DNA from 2 places in the Geobacillus sp. Manikaran-105 genome. Region 1 is predicted to be linked to the other one. Evidence: predicted binding sites of a transcription regulator. Region 1 holds the regulator's gene; the other holds the start of a gene.

Region 1 (9,699 bases):
GACTGCCCGGGAGGCTCAATATGGCCTTAGCAGGGCAGTCCTTTTGTTTTGTATGGCTGTTTTTTTGGCGCCGGCAGTGGCAACGTTGCCGTTCCTTATGGTAAAATTTCAAAAGCGGAAGCAAAGATGATAAAATGGAATAAGGTGGAACACCATGAAGCAGTTTGAACTTACTGTGCATTCTCCGGAAGAGACGAAGGCGGTTGCACGCCGGCTCGGAGAACGGCTTCAGCCGGGGATGGTCATCGCGTTAGAGGGAGATTTAGGTGCGGGAAAAACAACGTTTACGAAAGGGATTGCCGAGGGGCTGGGCATTGTACAAAACGTCAACAGCCCGACCTTCACGATTATCAAGCAGTATGATGGGCGGCTGCCGCTTTATCATATGGATGTGTATCGGCTTGAAGACGAATGGGAGGATCTCGGATTTGATGAATATTTTAACGGTGATGGTGTTGCGGTTGTCGAGTGGGCCCATTTGATTGCGGGGCAGCTGCCTGAGGAGCGGCTGACCGTTTCTTTGTTTCGCCATGGCGGCGATGAACGGAGACTTGTCTTTGAGCCGTCAGGGTGGCGCTATGAACAGCTATGCAAGGAGATTTTTGCGTCATGAAAATATTAGGGATTGATACATCGAATATGCCGCTAGGCATTGCTGTGGCGGATGGGGATGTTATTAAAGGGGAATTCGTTACGAGTGTCAAAAGAGATCATTCTGTCCGGGCGATGCCGGCCATTGAGTCGCTGCTTCGGCAGTGCGGAATGGCGCCCAATGAGCTTGATTTAGTTGTTGTTGCGAAAGGCCCTGGATCTTATACCGGGGTGCGGATCGGTGTCACCATTGCGAAAACGCTCGCTTGGTCGCTCGGCATTCCGATAGCCGGCGTCTCGAGTTTAGAGGTGCTCGCCGCTAATGGCCGGTATTTCCCCGGTTTGCTCGTCCCGCTGTTTGACGCGCGGCGCGGACAAATTTACACCGGGTTGTACCGGTACGAGGACGGCGCGCTCCGATGCCTTGAAGCGGACCGGATTGTGGCGGCGGACGAGTGGGCCGATCATTTACGCAGACGGGGAGAGGATGTATTGTTCATCGGGGCCGATGCGCCGGTATATAGTGAGCTGTTTCGGAGCCGCTTGGGCGGGCGGTTTTTCATGACGCCGCCGCCGTTGACATTGCCGCGGCCAAGTGAGCTCATCATGCTCGGAAAAGAGAAACAACATGAGAATCCGCATACGTTTGTGCCGAATTACATCCGTCTTGCGGAAGCGGAAGCGAAATGGCTTGCGAAACAAAAAGGGGACGGGGACGATGGGGATCGATGTGCAATTCCGGCCGATGACCATTCATGATATCGATGAGGTCGTGCAAGTCGAACAGGCGTCGTTTACCGCGCCGTGGAGCCGGGAATCTTTTTATAATGAACTGATGTACAATCGTTACGCGAAATATATTGTCATGGTGCACCGCGGACGGATCATCGGGTATGCGGGGATGTGGCTCGTGATTGATGAAGCGCATGTGACGAATGTCGCTGTGCTGCCACAGTTTCGCGGACAAAAACTCGGCGAAGCGCTTATGCGCCGCCTTATGGAAACAGCCAAGCAGCATGGGGCGGCGACGATGACGCTGGAAGTGCGCGTCTCGAACCATGTCGCCCAGTCGTTGTACCGAAAGCTTGGGTTTCGCAATGGCGGCATCCGCAAACGGTATTATCCGGACAATTTTGAAGATGCGCTAGTGATGTGGGTGAAACTGACATGAATGAAAACGTGCATGTACTAGGTATTGAAACGAGCTGCGATGAAACAGCGGCGGCCGTGGTGAAAAACGGAAAAGAGATTTTATCGAATGTTGTGGCGTCGCAAATGGAAAGCCATCGGCGGTTTGGCGGTGTTGTGCCGGAAATTGCCTCGCGCCATCATGTCGAACAAATTACACTCGTCATGGAGGAAGCGATGCGGCAGGCTGGCGTATCGTTTTCCGATCTTGATGCCATTGCGGTGACGGCCGGACCGGGGTTGGTTGGGGCGCTCCTTGTCGGGGTGAACGCCGCAAAGGCGCTCGCGTTTGCCCACGGGTTGCCGCTCATCGGGGTGCATCATATTGCTGGTCATATTTACGCCAACCAGCTCGTGGCGGAGATGAAATTTCCGCTGTTGGCGCTTGTCGTTTCCGGCGGGCATACGGAGCTTGTTTACATGGAAGGCCACGGGGCGTTTCAAGTCATTGGCGAGACGCGCGACGACGCTGCTGGTGAGGCGTATGACAAGGTGGCGCGGGCTTTAGGCCTTCCGTACCCAGGAGGACCGCACATCGACCGGTTGGCTCATGAGGGCGAGCCCGTGATTGATTTGCCGCGAGCGTGGCTTGAGGAAGGTTCGTATGATTTCAGCTTCAGCGGCTTAAAATCAGCGGTTCTCAATGCGCTCCACAACGCGAAGCAGCGCGGCGAGGAGATCGATCCGAGACAGATGGCCGCGAGCTTTCAGGCCAGCGTCGTCGATGTGCTGGTGACGAAAACGGTGCAGGCCGCCAAAGAATACGGCGTACGACAAGTGCTGCTCGCCGGTGGGGTGGCGGCCAACCGCGGGCTTCGGGCTGCACTGCAGGAGAAAATGAAAGAGCTTCCCGATGTGGAGCTTGTCATCCCACCGTTATCGCTATGCACTGATAATGCGGCGATGATTGCCGTTGCGGGAACTGTGTTATATCAACAAGGAAAGCGGGCTGATTTGGCGCTCAACGCCAATCCAAGCTTGCCGCTTGTCTAGAAGGTCGGTGATTTAGTACAAAATACTGCTAGCTCCACTTGTTTCTCAATTAGAGAAAAACTGTGGAATCAGCCTTCTTTTTTGGCGAAATGCCGTTGATTTGCTCGTGACAGCAGTTTGTCACCGGCCTTCTAGGAGGTTGGGGATTTCATGAAAAACTGGCCCAAAACGCACTTTTCTCAAGTTAAAAATCCTTTTAAAGAGCGGATCGCTTAGGGCAGGCGGTCTGCTCTTTTTTGTTTGGCAAGCGGAACGGCTGTCGGGTGGGGACTTGTTGTGCATAGTTTTATCCATAGGTTGTGGACAATGTGGAAAAGTAACAAAAACATGATAACGGCGAGGAGTGCAATACACAATCATTTTTTCATAGAGGAAAGGGATTGGTTGTGGATAATGTGGAAAAGTCGGTGAATAACTTCTGTTTTGCACAGAAAAGTGTGGATTTCTTTGTGGATAATGTGATTAACACAAAAACGGGGCTGACCTAAAAGGTCGCCTGCCTTCAAGATAGGCGCACGTCTAGTGCGGCAGAAACAGCAAGCATATATATGCAACGAAAGAGGGTGTTCCAATCCTTTGGGGACACCCTCTTGTCAGTCATCGTCCTTCACCTAAGAAGCAGCTTTCATGAACAAGGCAAAAGGCTGCTAAATGAGTTTGGCCTGTGATCGGCCTGGCGCGGTGATGATGCGCACGAGCAGTGCACATGAAGCCGCTAGATGCCCGTGTTGGCGTTCCCTGGCAGCGGATTGGCTCAAAACGAGGCGTAGAGCTGTTCCCACTCGGCCAATAACGTTTCAAGCTGCTGTTTCCGCTTTTCGTTTTCTTGCGTGAGCTGCTGCACGGTTTCATAATCGCCGTATACAGACGGGTCGCACAGCTGCTGCTCGGTTTCAGCGATTTGTGCTTCCAGTGCGGCGATCTCGGCTTCGATCTCTTCCAGACGGCGCTGCCGTTGGCGCTGTCGTCTTTTTTCCTCTTTTTCTTGCTCGTATGTGGATTTGGCTGTTTCGCCGCTGTCCGGTGATGCGGGCGGGTGGGAGTCCAGGCGCGCCAATTCGCGCATTTCTTCTTTTTTCGCCACGTAATAGTCATAGTCTCCTAAATATTCGACAAGCCCATCGCCCGAGAGTTCAAACAGCTTTGTCGCGATGCGATTAATGAAATAGCGGTCGTGGGAGACGAACAAGATCGTTCCCGGATAGTCGACAAGCGCCTGCTCGAGCATCTCTTTGCTGTCAAGGTCGAGATGGTTGGTCGGTTCATCCAACAAGAGAACGTTGGCTTTTTGAAGCATGAGTTTGGCGAGCGCCAGGCGTGCTTTCTCTCCGCCGCTTAAGGCGGAAACCGGTTTTAAGACGTCGTCGCCGGAAAACAAAAAGTTGCCGAGCACGGTGCGAATTTCTTTTTCGGTTTTGTCCGGGTAGGCGTCCCACAACTCGTCGAGCACTCGTTTGTTTGTCGACAGTTCCGCCTGGTTTTGGTCGTAATAGCCGATTTTCACATTTGCACCGTACCGGAGCTTTCCGGATTGAACTGGGAGCTTTCCGGCGATCGTCTTCAACAATGTCGACTTGCCGATGCCGTTTGGTCCGACCAAGGCGACACTCTCCCCCCGTGTGATGCGAAAGCTGATTTGGCGGATGACCGGTGCGCCTTCGCGATAGCCGGCGGTCAATTGCTCTGCGGTGAGCACCTCATGGCCGCTCGGCCGCTCAATCGCAAAAGAAAAAGAAGCTGATTTTTCATCTCCGGCCGGGCGTTCAAGCCGCTCCATTTTTTCGAGCTGCTTTCGCCGGCTTTGCGCCCGTTTCGTTGTCGAGGCGCGGGCGATGTTGCGCCGGATGAAGTCTTCGAGGCGGGCGATTTCCTCCTGTTGCTTTTCGTATCGTTTTAGCTCTTGTTCGTATTGCTCAGCCCGAAGCTCCAAATAGCGGCTGTAATTGCCGCTATACCGCTTAAGCGTCGCGTTGGACAGCTCGTACACTTCGGTGACGACTTTGTCCAAAAAGTAGCGGTCATGGGAAACGAGCAGAACGGCGCCGGGGTATGCCTGTAAATATTGCTCGAGCCATGTGAGCGTATCGAGGTCCAAATGGTTCGTCGGCTCGTCTAAAATGAGCAAGTCCGGCTTGGCCAACAGCAGTTTTCCAAGGGCGAGCCGCGTCCGCTGTCCGCCGCTTAGCGAGGAAACGGGCGTTGTTTGGTAATCGTATGACGAAAATTGCAGCCCGTGCAAAACAGAGCGGATGTCGGCTTCATACTGATAGCCCCCTTGTTCTTTGTATTGCTCTTGCAAGTTGTCATACGCTTGAAGCGTTTTTTCGTAGCGGGACGGATCGGCGAGCAGATCCGGGTCGCCAAGCTGGGCGCCGAGCTCTGCCAGCTGCGCTTCGATCGCCCGGAGCGGCGCGAATACGTCCAGCATCTCGTCCCAAATGGAGCGTGACGAGTCGAGCCCGCTGTTTTGCGCCAAATAGCCGATTTTGATATGGCTTGGCTTGATGATTTCACCGCTGTCGGAAGAAAGTTCGCCGGCGATGATCTTCAGCAGCGTCGATTTGCCTGCGCCGTTGCGGCCGACAAGAGCAATGCGGGCGCGGGACTGTATTTCTAGTTTTATATTCGATAAAATAAGGTCAGCGCCAAAATATTTCGTGAGTCCATTCACTTGCAAAATGATCATGTCCGTCACCTCGCGAATAGTTTAACGCAAGTCGCGAAAACGGTCAAAGACAGATAACGAAAAATGGTGTATAGTGATAAATGGAGGAGATTGTCTTGTCATCGTTTACGCATTTCAATGAACAAGGCCGGGCGAAAATGGTCGACATTACACACAAGGAAGATACGGTCAGGATAGCGGTGGCGAGAACGAGCGTCACCGTCAATGAAGAGATTTACGAAAAGATGACGAACAATGCCATTGAGAAAGGTGATGTGCTGGCGGTAGCCCAGGTGGCCGGGGTCATGGCGGCGAAAAAAACGGCCGATCTCATTCCGATGTGCCATCCGCTTATGTTAAAAGGCGTCGATATTGCCTTTGCTTGGGAAAAAGAGGCGGAAGCGTATAAACTTGTGATTACCGTGACGGTCAAAACGAAAGGGAGCACAGGAGTGGAGATGGAAGCGCTGACGGCGGCTTCGGTATGCGCATTGACTGTGTACGACATGTGCAAATCGCTCGATAAAGGAATGACGATCGGTCCAACGTATTTGGTCGAAAAAACGGGCGGGAAGTCCGGCCATTATCGACGGAAAACCGATTAGCTGGGGGATGAAACGATGAGCAACGAACAACCGAAAATCCCGCAGGCGACTGCCAAGCGTCTGCCGTTATACTATCGGTTTTTGAAAAATTTACATGCCTCAGGGAAGCAGCGCGTGTCCTCCGCCGAGCTGAGCGAGGCGGTGAAAGTCGATCCGGCGACAATTCGCCGCGACTTTTCGTATTTTGGCGCGCTCGGCAAAAAAGGATACGGGTATAATGTCAATTATTTGTTGTCGTTTTTCCGCCAGACGCTTGAAGAGGACGAAGTGACCGAAGTCGCCTTGTTTGGCGTCGGCAATTTAGGCACCGCCTTTTTAAACTACAACTTTTCGAAAAATAACAACACGAAAATTGTCATGGCGTTTGATGTCGATGAACGGAAGGTCGGAACGACAGTCGGCGGGGTGCCGGTCTATCATCTCGATGAGCTGGAGGAGCGGCTTCGCGGCGACATTCCGGTCGCGATTTTAACCGTGCCGGCCGCCGCGGCTCAAGCGCTGACCGACCGCCTTGTCGCGCAAGGAATTAAAGGCATTTTAAACTTTACTCCGGCGCGGTTGAACGTGCCGAACCATATTCGCGTCCATCATATCGATTTAGCCATTGAGCTGCAGTCGCTCGTCTATTTTTTGAAAAACTATCCATCGCCATCGTAAAAAGGAGAGAACAACACATGAAATATTTGTTGCTCGTTCTTGTCATTTTGTTGCTGTTTGGCACGAAAAAGCTGCCGGAGTTGGGGCGGTCGTTCGGCCAGTCGCTTCGCGAGTTTAAAGACGCCACAAAAGGGCTCGCTGATGACGAAGAAACGAAAACCGACCGATGACAAGGCAGGATGGGGAAACGATGAATGACAAAGAAATGTCCGTGTATGAACACCTCGGAGAGCTGCGGAAACGGCTGATCATCGTGCTTCTCTTTTTCGTTGCGGCGCTTGTAGCCAGCTTCTTTTTTGTCGACGACGTCATTGTGTATTTGCAGCACACTGCGGAAGCGAAACAGCTGACGATGAACGCGTTCCGCCTCACCGATCCGATTAAAGTGTATTTTCAGTTTGCCTTTGTCATTGCCGCTGTACTGACCGCTCCGGTGCTGCTCTATCAAATTTGGGCGTTCGTCAGTCCGGGGCTGTATAAAAAAGAGCGGAAAGCAACGCTCAGCTACATTCCAGCATCGATCATTCTATTTTTAGCCGGGGTTGGTTTTGCGTATTTCGTCTTGTTTCCATTTGTCGTCCGGTTTATGAATCAGCTGGCGGAACGGCTCGGCATTCAACAGATGATCGGCATTAACGAATATTTTCAGTTTTTGCTGCAGCTCGTGCTGCCGTTTGGCATCGTGTTTCAGCTGCCGATTGTTGTCCTGTTTTTCACCCGCTTAGGGCTTATTACGCCGCAGCTTCTTGTTCGCATCCGCAAGTATGCGTATTTGGCGCTGCTTATTTTAGCGGCCGCCATTACGCCGCCGGATGTGTTGTCGCAAGTGATCGTCATGATTCCACTGACGCTTTTGTATGAGGGGAGCATCTGGGTTGCCAAAATCGGCTATCGAAAGGCACAATTAGCAGCGGAGGAAGGAAGCGGCGATCCATATTGAGGGCAGCATCAAGAGGACGGTTCATACGGCGCCAGGCAAAAACCCTCCCCCAATGGGGAGGGTTTTATTGTCTCGGTGTGAAGAACAGGCGAAAGGCGGTGCCGAAATCAAAAGCGGCCAGCGCCGCCAACGCGATGGTTGAGACGTTCCAAATCGTTTCATGAACGCTTTCGATCGCCAAATACGTAAACAGGAAGCCCAAGATGAAATACGGAACAGAAAACAGCCGCGGATGGCGCGTCATAGCCAAATCCTCCAAATGGCCAGCGGCAGTTCCGCTTGGCGCATCATGTTTTCCAATTCATCAGCCAACAAAATTTGAACGGCAACAACAAACGTGTTCATTGCTACATGGGCGAACATCGGCACGAAAATGCGTCCGGTTTTGGCGTATAAAAAGGCGAACACCATCCCCATGGATGTGTACAAAAGCAAATGCTCCGGCTCCATGTGGGCGAGAGCGAACAGAAGCGAGCTGGCCAGCGCTGCCAACCAAAAGTTGTATTTTTCATAAAGCGAGCCAAAAATGATTTTGCGGAAGATGAGTTCCTCCAAAACCGGGCCGATGACCGACGTGACGACGACGAGCAATGGCGTCAGGCGGATGATGTCGATGATTTGCCTTGTGTTTTCCGAGCCCGGCTCAATGCCCAATAGACGCCATTCGATGTTGGCGGCAACGCTTTGCGCGGCAAGCGCCAAAAAGACGCCCGAGATCGCCCACATCCATGACGAGGCGAGCGGCAGCCGCCGCATTGTCCGTTCATCGCGGTCGCCGCGCAGCAGCCATAAAATGATGGCAAAAGCCAATAAAAAGCTGATGACCGCCCAATAGCCGGAGGCAATTTTCGCTGCTTCGAGACGTGTTTGCGCGCCTTGGCCGACGCCGAGGGCGCGAAGGAGCGGCACACCGACAAAGGAGGACAGCTGCATGGCGATATAGGTGATGATGACATACCAGTAACGGCGCTTCAAATCGTTTTACCCCTTTATTTCAAATATATCCGTATTGTAGCACATGTTCGGCGAAAATAGTAAGAAAACTGCATCCTCGCATCCCACCTGACCGCCGTAAAAAAAAATTAACCGGAGCCGTTTATCAGTCCGAGGAATGTGAAATAATGAAAACGGGCTCCGCGCGGATGGGGAGTAGAGGCAAAACAACCGGCTCCTTTTGCTCTTTCTTCTTTAGGAGAGAAAAACAGTTATTTTTTTGCATTTCCTACTTGCAAAACGGAGAAGAGTTCATTAATATTATAAGTGTGTTAGCACTCAATAATGATGAGTGCTAATAAGAACGGCGAAAACTATCGTTAAGGAGGTTGTTTCCCGTGTTGAAGCCATTAGGCGATCGCATTGTCATTGAAGTCGTGGAAACTGAAGAAAAAACGGCTAGCGGCATCGTGCTGCCGGATACGGCGAAAGAAAAGCCGCAAGAAGGTCGCGTTGTCGCTGTCGGTGCAGGCCGCGTGCTTGACAACGGCCAACGCGTTGCGCCGGAAGTTGAAGTCGGCGACCGCATCATTTTCTCGAAATACGCCGGCACGGAAGTAAAGTACGACGGAAAAGAATACTTAATTTTGCGCGAAAGCGACGTTTTGGCTGTCATCCGCTAATATATTGCGTTCACCACATAAACATTCCGGAAAACTGACATATCCTTAACTTTATGACACGAATACTTACCTTTTTCACGGCATGCAGTGAAACAAATTCATAAGGAGGTAACGGGGTATGGCAAAGGAAATTAAGTTCAGCGAAGAAGCGCGCCGTGCGATGTTGCGCGGGGTGGACAAACTCGCAGACGCAGTGAAAGTCACATTAGGTCCGAAAGGCCGCAACGTCGTATTGGAGAAAAAATTCGGTTCTCCGCTCATCACGAACGACGGGGTAACGATTGCGAAAGAAATCGAACTCGAAGACCCGTTTGAAAACATGGGCGCGAAACTGGTCGCTGAAGTCGCCAGCAAAACGAACGACATCGCTGGGGACGGGACGACAACGGCTACCGTATTGGCTCAAGCGATGATCCGTGAAGGATTGAAAAACGTGGCAGCTGG
Region 2 (9,901 bases), on a different contig from region 1:
GTGACAAACGGTGATTTTTTTCACTCTGTCCTTACTGTGATGTTTTTTACAATAGAAGTAGCCGAACAAATGGAGGTGTCAATCATGGAACGGCAAAGCCAACTAGTGGAGAAACGCGATTTTTCCCTCTTGCGCTCATGGCTGCAATCGTCGAAAAAAGTGATTCCGCTTCGCAAACATTCGTTTTTGTTTCAAGAAGGAATGCCCGCCAATGAGCTGTATTTGATTCTTTCCGGCAAGGTGCAAGTAAGCAAAATTTGCCCCGATGGAAAAGAAATGTGTTTCCGCATTTGCGGGAGTGGAGAAATTGTCGGCGAGCTAACGCTGTTTACGAGCGACCCGCGCTATTTATTGACCGCCAAAGTGATTGAATCGGGTGAAGCAGCGGTGATGAATAAAAGCGAACTCGAAGAGCAGCTGCTGATCAATCCGACCCTTACTCTTGAATATATGCGCTGGATCAGCAAACATGCCCGGCGAACGCAGACGAAGTTTCGCGACTTGATTATGAACGGCAAAAAAGGGGCGCTCTATTCGACGCTCATTCGCCTATGCAACAGCTATGGCGTCCCGCTTGAAGATGGGAGTATTTTCATTGATGTGACGTTAAAAAACCAAGACTTAGCCAACTTTTGCGGCACGACACGCGAGAGCGTCAATCGGATGCTCAATGCGTTAAAGCAAGATGGAATTATTTCCATGAAGCGGGGGAGAATCACCGTCCACGACTTGAACTATTTAAAAACGGAAATCCAATGCGAGGACTGCCCACCAGATATTTGCTGCATTGAATGAAATTTAGCGGGCTGTCATAAAGGAGTTGCCAAGCAACTCTTTTATGGACAGCCCCCGCTCTTTCACTAAATTTTTTTCGCCCGCATCCGGCGATAGACGACGTAATGCCGGTTTAAATACGTCACCGGGACGCTCCATACATGCACGAGGCGGGTGAACGGCCAAACGCCGAATAACAGCAAGGCGGAGAGAATATGAATTTGAAATCCAATCGGCGCATCGCTGACGAGCTGCGGCAGCGGCCGAAACGTTAAAATGCCGCGAAACCAAGGGCCGATCGTATCCCGGTAGTCAAACGTCCCGCCGGTTGCTGTATATCCAACCGTATTTGTAAACCCTGTCAAAATGACCATCGTTAATAGCAGCAATACAACAAGATCGCTTTTGCTGCTATGGCGGAGAAGGCGGCGAACGCTCAACCGCCGCCATAAGAGCAATACCACCCCAATCACAGTCGCGACCCCGGCGGCGCCGCCAAACCAGACCGCCCCAAAATGGTACATCTCTTCCGTAATCCCGATCGATTCATAAAATGCCTTTGGAACTAAAATGCCGGCAACATGGCCGAAAAATACAAAGAGAATGCCCCAATGGAACAGAACGCTTCCCCAACGCAACCGCCGTTTCTCAAGAAACTCGCTTGACTTCGCCGACCAGCCAAACTGATCAGTATTGTAACGGTAAATATGGCCGGCAACAAATAACGTCAACATGATATACGGATAGATCACCCAAAGGAACTGATCAAGCAGTGTCATGTGGCCTCCTCCTCTCTTATTGGAATATCCACCCCTTTTGCTTCTTCAAGAAATGCGTCCATGCCTGCAAGACAGCCGTCCAAAACAAAGAAATGCGGGTGGTTAACCTCCTGGAGCCTGTCCGCCAACCCTTTGATGGCCCGCTGGTGGGCGAGAAGAACGTTTTTCGCATCGCTGACTGGGGCGGCGGCGGCAAACTCGAGCATAAGCGGCAAGTAATCTGGCAGCTCATCCTCTGTCAGTTCCAAACCAGCACGACGAAATGCTTCTTTTAGTTTTAACAACGCTTGGCCGCGCTCTTTTTGATCGCCAAACAAGTAGTACGTGAGATACATCGTCGTTCGATCGCTCAAATCAAATGTTCGCACATAGAGCTCGCACAGCTCGTCGACCGCTTTTGTTTTCGCGTAGTCAAGAAACTGTAAAAACCGTTTGCGGGCCGTATGGTTGGCGAGCTTGGAAATTTCATAAAACAGCTGCTCATCTTCCAGCCATTCTCGTTCTGGGTACTGCAGCAAAATGGAAGCGAGCTTAAATAGTCTCTGATGCTCTTCCATCCTCATCCCCCCCAATCAAACGAGTAAAAACGTTCCGCATCATATTCAGAGCAGCCGGAACAAGACTCCATAAACGCATAGCCGGCCGTCCCTTGACCGTAAAACGCGTTGCCGGCCTTCTCCCGATGGGAAGACGGAATGACATAACGGTCGGAATATTTCGCGACAGCCGAAAGCTTATACATTTCCTTGACCGTATGTTCATCCATGCCGACTTTCTCGAGGATACTCCGGTCTGGCTCTTTTCCTAGGTTTACCGCCCGCATATAGCTGCGCATGGCCACCATTTTTTTCAGCACCGTGCGGATGACCTCCGTGTCGCCGGCAGCCAACAAATTAGCCAAATACTCAATTGGAATGCGCATTTGGTCAATCGCTGGAAAAATGACATGCGGATGAATGTCGTCCAACCCGCCGTCAAACGCCCCCATGATCGGACTGAGCGGCGGAACGTACCAAACCATTGGCAACGTCCGGTATTCCGGGTGAAGCGGGAGCGCGATTTTTTGCTCGACCGCAAGCTTATAAACCGGTGAGCGTTGCGCCGCTTCAATCCAATCGTCCGTATACCCGGCTTCGCGCGCCGCTTCAATCACGTCCGGATCATACGGATTTAAAAAGATGCGCAAATGGGCGTGGTACAGCTCTTTTTCATCTTGGACCGAAGCGGCCGCCTCGACTTGATCCAAATCGTAAAACACAATACCGATGTAACGGAGCCGGCCGACGCACGTTTCTGAACAAACTGTCGGCAATCCTGCTTCAATACGCGGAAAACAAAACGTGCATTTCTCCGCCTTATGCGTTTTCCAATTAAAGTACACTTTTTTATACGGACAGCCGGTCACACAAAACCGCCAGCTCCGGCACGCGTCATGGTCAACAAGCACAATGCCGTCCTCATCCCGCTTATAAATCGCCCCTGACGGACAAGAAGAGACGCAAGGAGGGTTTAAACAATGTTCGCAAATGCGCGGCAAATACATCATAAACGTTTGTTCGAACTCAAATTTCACTTTTTCTTCAATGCCTCTTACGTTCGGATCTCGTTTTCCTGTTTCATATACCCCGGCTAAGTCGTCTTCCCAGTTCGGTCCCCAAGTGATATCCATGTATTCGCCCGTCAGCTGTGACTTAGGCCGGGCGACAGGCTGGTGCTCCCCTTCCGGACGGTTGATCAGCTGTTCATAATCGTATGTCCAAGGCTCATAGTAATCGTCGATCACCGTCATATTCGGGTTGTAAAACAGGTTTAACAGTTTATTCACCCGGCCGCCGGCGCGCAACTCGAGCTTCCCGTCTTTGAGCACCCAGCCGCCTTTATGCCCGTCTTGGTTTTCCCATTCTTTCGGATAACCGATGCCCGGTTTCGTTTCCACATTGTTCCACCACATATATTCCGCCCCAGGGCGGTTCGTCCATGTATTGTTGCATGTAATGCTGCATGTGTGGCAACCGATGCACTTGTCCAAATTCATAACCATCCCAAACTGCGCTCTAACTCTCAAGCCAATCCACTTCCCTTTTTTCAAGTTTGCGGATCATCACTTGCTCATCCCGCTGATTTCCTGTCGGCCCATAATAATTGAAGCCATAGCTTAATTGTGCATAACCGCCGATCATTTGCGTCGGTTTGACATGGATGCGGGTTGGGCTGTTGAACGTGCCGCCGCGCAGTTTGCTGATTGGCGAGCCGGGCACGTTAATATGACGTTCCTGCACATGGTACATAAACGCGACCCCACGCGGCAAGCGATGGCTGACGACCGCCCGGGCAACGACCACCCCGTTGCGGTTGTACATTTCGATCCAGTCGTTGTCAGCAATGCCGGCTTCTGCGGCATCTTCTTTGTTCATCCAGACGTGCGGACCGCCGCGGAACATCGTCAACATCGGCAGCGTATCTCCGTATGTGCTGTGGTATGACCATTTAAAGTGCGGCGTCAAATAACGAAGAGTGAGTTCTTTGCCGCTGACTTGCGGACGCCGGTCATAGCCGTAAAAGGCAAGCTTTCTGAGCGGCGCTTTAAACGTCGGCAATTCTTCTCCAAACTCAAACATAAGCTCATGGTCCAAGTAAAAATGCTGCCTTCCTGTCAACGTCCGCCAAGGAATCAACCGTTCGACGTTCGTCGTAAACGGAGAGTAGCGACGGTTTCCGGTTTCGCTTCCGCTAAAGACAGGAGTGGTCAACACTTGCCGCGGTTGGACAGTGATAGCCTGAAAGGTAATATGTTCCTCAGCCCGCTCAATGACTAAATCTTTTAGCGGCTGCATCGTCTTTTTCTCCATTTCTCCCCATGCCTTGAGAGCTAAGGAACCGTTCGTTGTGCTTGAAAGCGCCAAAATAGCTTCGGCAGCATCTCGGTCTGTCAACAAACTCGGACAATCTTTATACGGACCTTCCAACGTCGAAGGGCCGAGCGTATCAAGCAGCCATTTGTATTCTTCCTTGGCATCCCAGCTGAGCCCTTTCGCCCCGATTTGTTCACGAACCATCGGACCAAGCGCCACAAACTTGTTGTATACTTCCTTATAATCCCGCTCTACAATATGCAAGCGCGGAAAGTTCACTCCCGGAACCGGCTCTGCCGCCCCATCCTTCCAATCGTTGACAACGCCAAACGGCTGCGCGATCTCATCGCGCGTATCATGCAAAAGCGGGGTAGCTACGATATCTAACACCGGTTTGGAAAAATAGCGGGCGGCCAACTCAGAAAACGTTTTGGCTAACCCTTTAAAGAAATCCCAGTCCGATTTCGCTTCCCACGGCGGAGCAATGGCGGGATTGAACGGATGAACAAACGGGTGCATGTCCGTGCTGCTCACATCATATTTCTCATACCACGTCGCCGCCGGAAGAACAATGTCCGAATACAGCCCGGTCCCAGCCATGCGGAAATCGATATTGACCATCAAATCCAGTTTGCCTTCCGGCGCGTTCTCATCCCAAACGATCTCGCTCGTTTTCAAGTCATCATTTTGTTCGCTGAAATTCGCATGATGGGTGCCGAGCAAATGTTTTAAAAAGTATTCGTGCCCTTTTGCCGAACTGCCGATGAGATTTGCGCGCCAAACAAACATCACGCGCGGAAAATTAATCGGATCGGACGGGTTTTCAATGGCAAATTTAATGTTTCCTTTTTTGATTTGCTGAACGACATATTGAACCGCTTCCTCGTTCGTCTTTGCGTTCGCCTGTTCCACTAGCGCAATGCTGTTGGCGTTAAACTGCGGATAAAATGGAAGCCAGCCTAGTCGGGCGGCCAAATAATTGTAATCGCCGCCATGTTTGTAGCGCGGCTTGTCAACGAGCGGGGAGACGTGTTCATCCATGCTTTGATCTTCATATTTCCACTGTTCGGTGACAAAGTAGAAAAACGACGTCCCGTTTTGCAGCCGCGGCGGTCCTCCCCAGTCACGGGCCATGGCGATCGTCTGCCATCCCTCAAGCGGGCGCACTTTTTCTTGACCGACATAATGCGCCCAGCCGCCGCCGTTAACTCCTTGTGATCCGGTCAACAAGACAAGGTTTAAAATCGCCCGGTAGATGGTATCGGAATGATACCAATGGTTAATGCCCGATCCCATGACGATCATGGAGCGTCCTTTGGAATCGAGGGCATTTTGGGCAAACTCGCGGGCAATTTGCGCCGCCGTCTTTCGATCAACGCCAGTGATCGCCTCCTGCCATGCCGGCGTATATGGCTTCATGTCATCGTAATCGGCCGGATAATCACCAGGCAGCCCGCGGTTGACGCCCATTTTGGCAAGCAACAAGTCAAATACTGTCGTGACATACACCGCCTCCCCGTTTTGCTTAATGGCCTTGACCGGCACTCCGCGTTCGAGCACCGTTTTATTTCCTGCCTCAAAGTGCGGAAACTGCACGACGACGGCATCATCTTGCTGGCCAAGGAACGTCAAAGCCGGGCGGATTCCGATTCGTTTATTGTCCATATCGTTCAGCTGCAAATTCCAATTCCCGCTGTTCTCCCAACGATGGCCAATCGTCCCGTTCGGCACGGCAAACGTCTTTGATTGCTCATCCCAAACAATCGTTTTCCATTCCGCATACTGAAGCGGCATGCCAAGGTCGCTCGCCCGCAAAAAGCGGCCGGCGGTATAACGATCCCCCTGTTTGTTCAGCATGACTAAAAAGGGCAAATCGGTGTATTTTTTAACATAATCAGAAAAATAATCAGCGGATTGATCGACATAAAACTCTTTTAAAATGACGTGGGTCATCGCCATTGCCAACGCTCCGTCCATTCCCGGCTGCACCGGCAGCCAGTTGTCGGCAAACTTCACAAATTCGGCATAGTCAGGGCTAATAGCGACGACTTTTGTCCCCCGGTAGCGCACCTCAACGTAAAAATGGGCATCCGGGGTGCGCGTTTGCGGCAAGTTCGATCCCCAGACAATCATGTAGCTTGAGTTAAACCAGTCTGAACTTTCCGGGACGTCTGTCTGTTCCCCCCATATTTGCGGAGAAGCCGGCGGCAAATCGGCATACCAGTCATAAAAGCTGAGCAAGGCGCCGCCGATCAAATTCAAAAACCGTGCCCCGGCCGCATAGCTGACCATCGACATCGCCGGAATTGGTGAAAACCCAAAAATGCGATCCGGCCCGTACGTTTGAATCGTATACATCAGTGACGCGGCGATCATCGTATAAACGTCATCCCATTTCGCCCGCACGAACCCGCCTTTTCCACGGGCGCGTTTATACCGTTTCGCTTTTTCCGGATCTTCGACAATCGACTTCCACGCGGCTACGGGATCACCTTCTTGTTGCAGCGCTTCTTTCCAAAGCCGCAACAGCGCCCCGCGCACATAAGGATAGCGGACGCGAAGCGGGCTGTATGTATACCAGGAAAAACTCGCTCCCCTCGGACAGCCGCGCGGCTCATACTCCGGCATATCGGGGCCTGTTGTCGGGTAGTCGGTTTGCTGCGTCTCCCATGCGATTATGCCGTCTTTCACATGCACTTTCCAGCTGCACGAACCTGTGCAATTGACTCCATGGGTTGTACGAACCACTTTATCATGTTGCCAGCGGCGGCGGTATGTTTTCTCTACGTCCCTCCCGTATGGCGACAACTCAGCGTGGCCGGCGATTTTTTCCGACCGACCGAAATACTTCAGTTTGCGCAAAAGCGGAGCAGGTTTTTCGTTCATTCCGTTTTGCCTCTCCTTTCTTTGCCTTTCAATTAAAAAAGCAACGCCTCTTCATCCGTGCTATGGATGCGGTTGATATGAAGCAGCGTGTGAAAGCGGGTCAACACCTCGCGATCGATTTGCCCGGGCAACCGCTGCCTAATTTCAGCAATCAACGTTCTCATCATGTCGTGGTCGCGCTTGAGCTGGGTGATCGTTTCAGCCAACTCCCCTCTCTCTTTTGCCTTTTCGCGGTAAAAGCCTTCTTCTTCTGCTTCCGCATGGGCGATGATCCGTGTTTCCCAGTGCTCTACAAGGGCATCCGCCACTTCAGCGGCATGCTCACAACGCCCATCGGTATATAATGTTTCCAACAGTTCAGTTAGGCGCTTCGCTTCGGCAAAGGCGCCATGATGAATAGAACGATGCGCTTCCAATTTTCTTAGTGACGGTCCGCTCATTTCATCATCTCGCTTCCTTTATTTGCACCGATTCCCTCTATTCCCCTATAATTTCCAAACAACGAATGGATTATGCAGAAACGAGAAAAAGATGTTCCTTGTGCTTCCATGTGACGATATTCACATACATTGCACACATGAGTTGTTTAAATTAAAAAGAAGGTGACAAAATGGTTCATCCTCCCACACGCCTTGGAGCCGATGTACTTATCGAATCGCTAGCCGTTCAAGGGATCACCCACGTGTTTGGCTGCTGCCACGAAAGCACGTTGCCTGTCCGTCATGTGCTAGACTCTTGTCCTTGCCTATCATAATCGAAATGAAACATGAACAGGCGGCTGTTCATGCCGCGGACGGCTGTGCCCGCGCTTCAGGAAGACTCGGCGTGGCGATCATCGGGGCGGGAGTCACAAACAGCATTACCGGAATCGCCGCAGCATTAAGCGATTCTGTACCGCTGCTTGCCATTATTGGGCGGCCTTCACCGGAAGAGCATTTATACGCTCCCGATCTCGATATTTTGAGTCTTTGTACGCCAGTGACAAAATACCATTTGCAAGTAAACGAGATCAATGATATTCCATCTGCTATTCAGCACGCTTACGAAATCGCGCTCCATGGCAGGCCCGGTCCGGTGACGGTGGAAGTCCCCGCTCATCTTTTCCGTCAGGAAGCGGCCGGGTCATATCCGATGAAAAAAGCCGCACTTCCGAAACCGAAGAACATTCCGAGAAAATCGCTTGAATTGGAAAAGCGCCCGATCGACCGTTGTTCGCGGCCTGTCGGACGCTCTCTTTTTCTTTTTTTGGTTGTGATGCGAATCACTTCTTTTTCTTTTCACCGCCGTATAATAAGAGCTATAGGACTTTAGGCGGCTATCTCCCGTTTAGGGAAATGGGGAAACATTAATGTCCGCTTGTTTCTGAGCCGTCGTCTTCGCCCGTTTCGGTCACTTTCAGCATGGCGACGGCTCCTTTTTGTGCATGGTTAAACTGATGAGTGACGATCGGGTATGTTCCCGATTTGCGCCGTCATTTCAACGCGGACATCATGCGGGCCGATCCGCTCCATTTTCAACGGCACCGGTGCTTGGTTCACTCCTTTATGCGCCGCTGACATGTTCGTAGCAGACTGTTGCGTAGTTGCCGCTGTTCCGTTTTTATTTTCCGCCTTTGCCTCTCCTCCTCCCCCGTTGCTGCATGCGGCCAGAAGCGAAGCGGCTAACGCGACGGACAATAACGAAGACATCCTTCGTTTCATCGTTCTCCCCCCTTAGATGATTTGATTTACACCTTTAACGTACGGCATTTTCACTTCTTCCCTGGTGATTTGTATCACCAACAGACGGCCATGTTTGAATGATTTGTGAAATAATGAGCAATATATTTTAATCATGTAACAATAGTGAAACGCATACTCACATTGAATAACAGAAAAACACGCCCAAACAAAAAAAGAGGCTAAAAGCGAACAAGCTTTCAGCCTCTCTATACGGTATTCCATTCAAGAAGCGAACCGCTTCGCCGGTTCGCCGGCTTTTTTGCCAAATACGAGCCGGTTCAGCAAGAAGCAAATAAGGGTAAACAAGCTAAGGAGCAGAAAACCGAGCACGTACGAACCTGTTGCATCTTTAATGATCCCCATGACAATCGGCGGAAAAAAGCCGCCAAGTCCGCCCCAGGCGCCGACAAGGCCGGTGACGGCGCCCGTTTCGGCTGGGAACAGCTGCGGCACGAGTTTGAACACCGCACCGTTGCCCAGCCCAGACATCACGGCCACAAACAAACAAGCCGCTGTCATCACCCAAATATTTTCCATTCCAAACGCGATCACCAACGCGCCGATTGTCATTCCAGCGTAGACGAACGTCAACACCCGTTCAGCTCCGATTTTATCGCCAAGATAGCCGCCGACTGGCCGCGCAAGCGTAGCGAGTACAGTAAACCCAGCCGCGCGCATCCCAGCATCCACTGGCGTCAACCCATACAAGTCAACGAGCAGCGACGGCAAGTAAATGCCGAAAGCGACAAACGCCCCGAACGTAACGAAGTAAAAGAGCGACAACGTCCACGTATGTTTATATTTCAATACCGACAGCGATTCACGCACCGTTTTTTGTTGTTTCGGCTTCGGCATATCCGGTGTGAAAAACCAAACGAGAACGAGCATG

Evidence for each region. The regulator Rex, encoded in region 1, represses fermentation and respiration genes when NADH is low (regulators of the CRP and FNR family bind a similar motif). The targets are predictions, from matches to a motif close to TTGTGAAATATTTCACAA.
Region 2: a site for Rex is predicted at 7,840-7,857, ahead of CV945_RS15325 (hemerythrin domain-containing protein). Genes of this name have one in related genera too.

Annotation. Positions count from the first base shown of each region.
Region 1 is NZ_PIJG01000067.1:169-9,867, forward strand. It holds gene tsaE (tRNA (adenosine(37)-N6)-threonylcarbamoyltransferase complex ATPase subunit type 1 TsaE) at 155-613, shown strand; gene tsaB (tRNA (adenosine(37)-N6)-threonylcarbamoyltransferase complex dimerization subunit type 1 TsaB) at 610-1,350, shown strand; gene rimI (ribosomal protein S18-alanine N-acetyltransferase) at 1,310-1,762, shown strand; gene tsaD (tRNA (adenosine(37)-N6)-threonylcarbamoyltransferase complex transferase subunit TsaD) at 1,759-2,772, shown strand; gene abc-f (ribosomal protection-like ABC-F family protein) at 3,527-5,458, opposite strand; gene moaC (cyclic pyranopterin monophosphate synthase MoaC) at 5,554-6,042, shown strand; gene CV945_RS15250 (redox-sensing transcriptional repressor Rex) at 6,058-6,699, shown strand; gene tatA (twin-arginine translocase TatA/TatE family subunit) at 6,717-6,869, shown strand; gene tatC (twin-arginine translocase subunit TatC) at 6,890-7,639, shown strand; gene CV945_RS15265 (YdiK family protein) at 7,704-7,883, opposite strand; gene CV945_RS15270 (CPBP family intramembrane glutamic endopeptidase) at 7,880-8,614, opposite strand; gene groES (co-chaperone GroES) at 8,971-9,255, shown strand; gene groL (chaperonin GroEL) at 9,374-9,699, shown strand, end outside.
Region 2 is NZ_PIJG01000068.1:899-10,799, forward strand. It holds gene CV945_RS15300 (Crp/Fnr family transcriptional regulator) at 85-795, shown strand; gene narI (respiratory nitrate reductase subunit gamma) at 861-1,553, opposite strand; gene narJ (nitrate reductase molybdenum cofactor assembly chaperone) at 1,550-2,110, opposite strand; gene narH (nitrate reductase subunit beta) at 2,113-3,618, opposite strand; gene CV945_RS15320 (nitrate reductase subunit alpha) at 3,608-7,291, opposite strand; gene CV945_RS15325 (hemerythrin domain-containing protein) at 7,324-7,731, opposite strand; gene CV945_RS15330 (thiamine pyrophosphate-binding protein) at 8,051-8,602, shown strand; gene CV945_RS17640 (hypothetical protein) at 8,719-8,991, opposite strand; gene CV945_RS15340 (MFS transporter) at 9,235-9,901, opposite strand, start outside.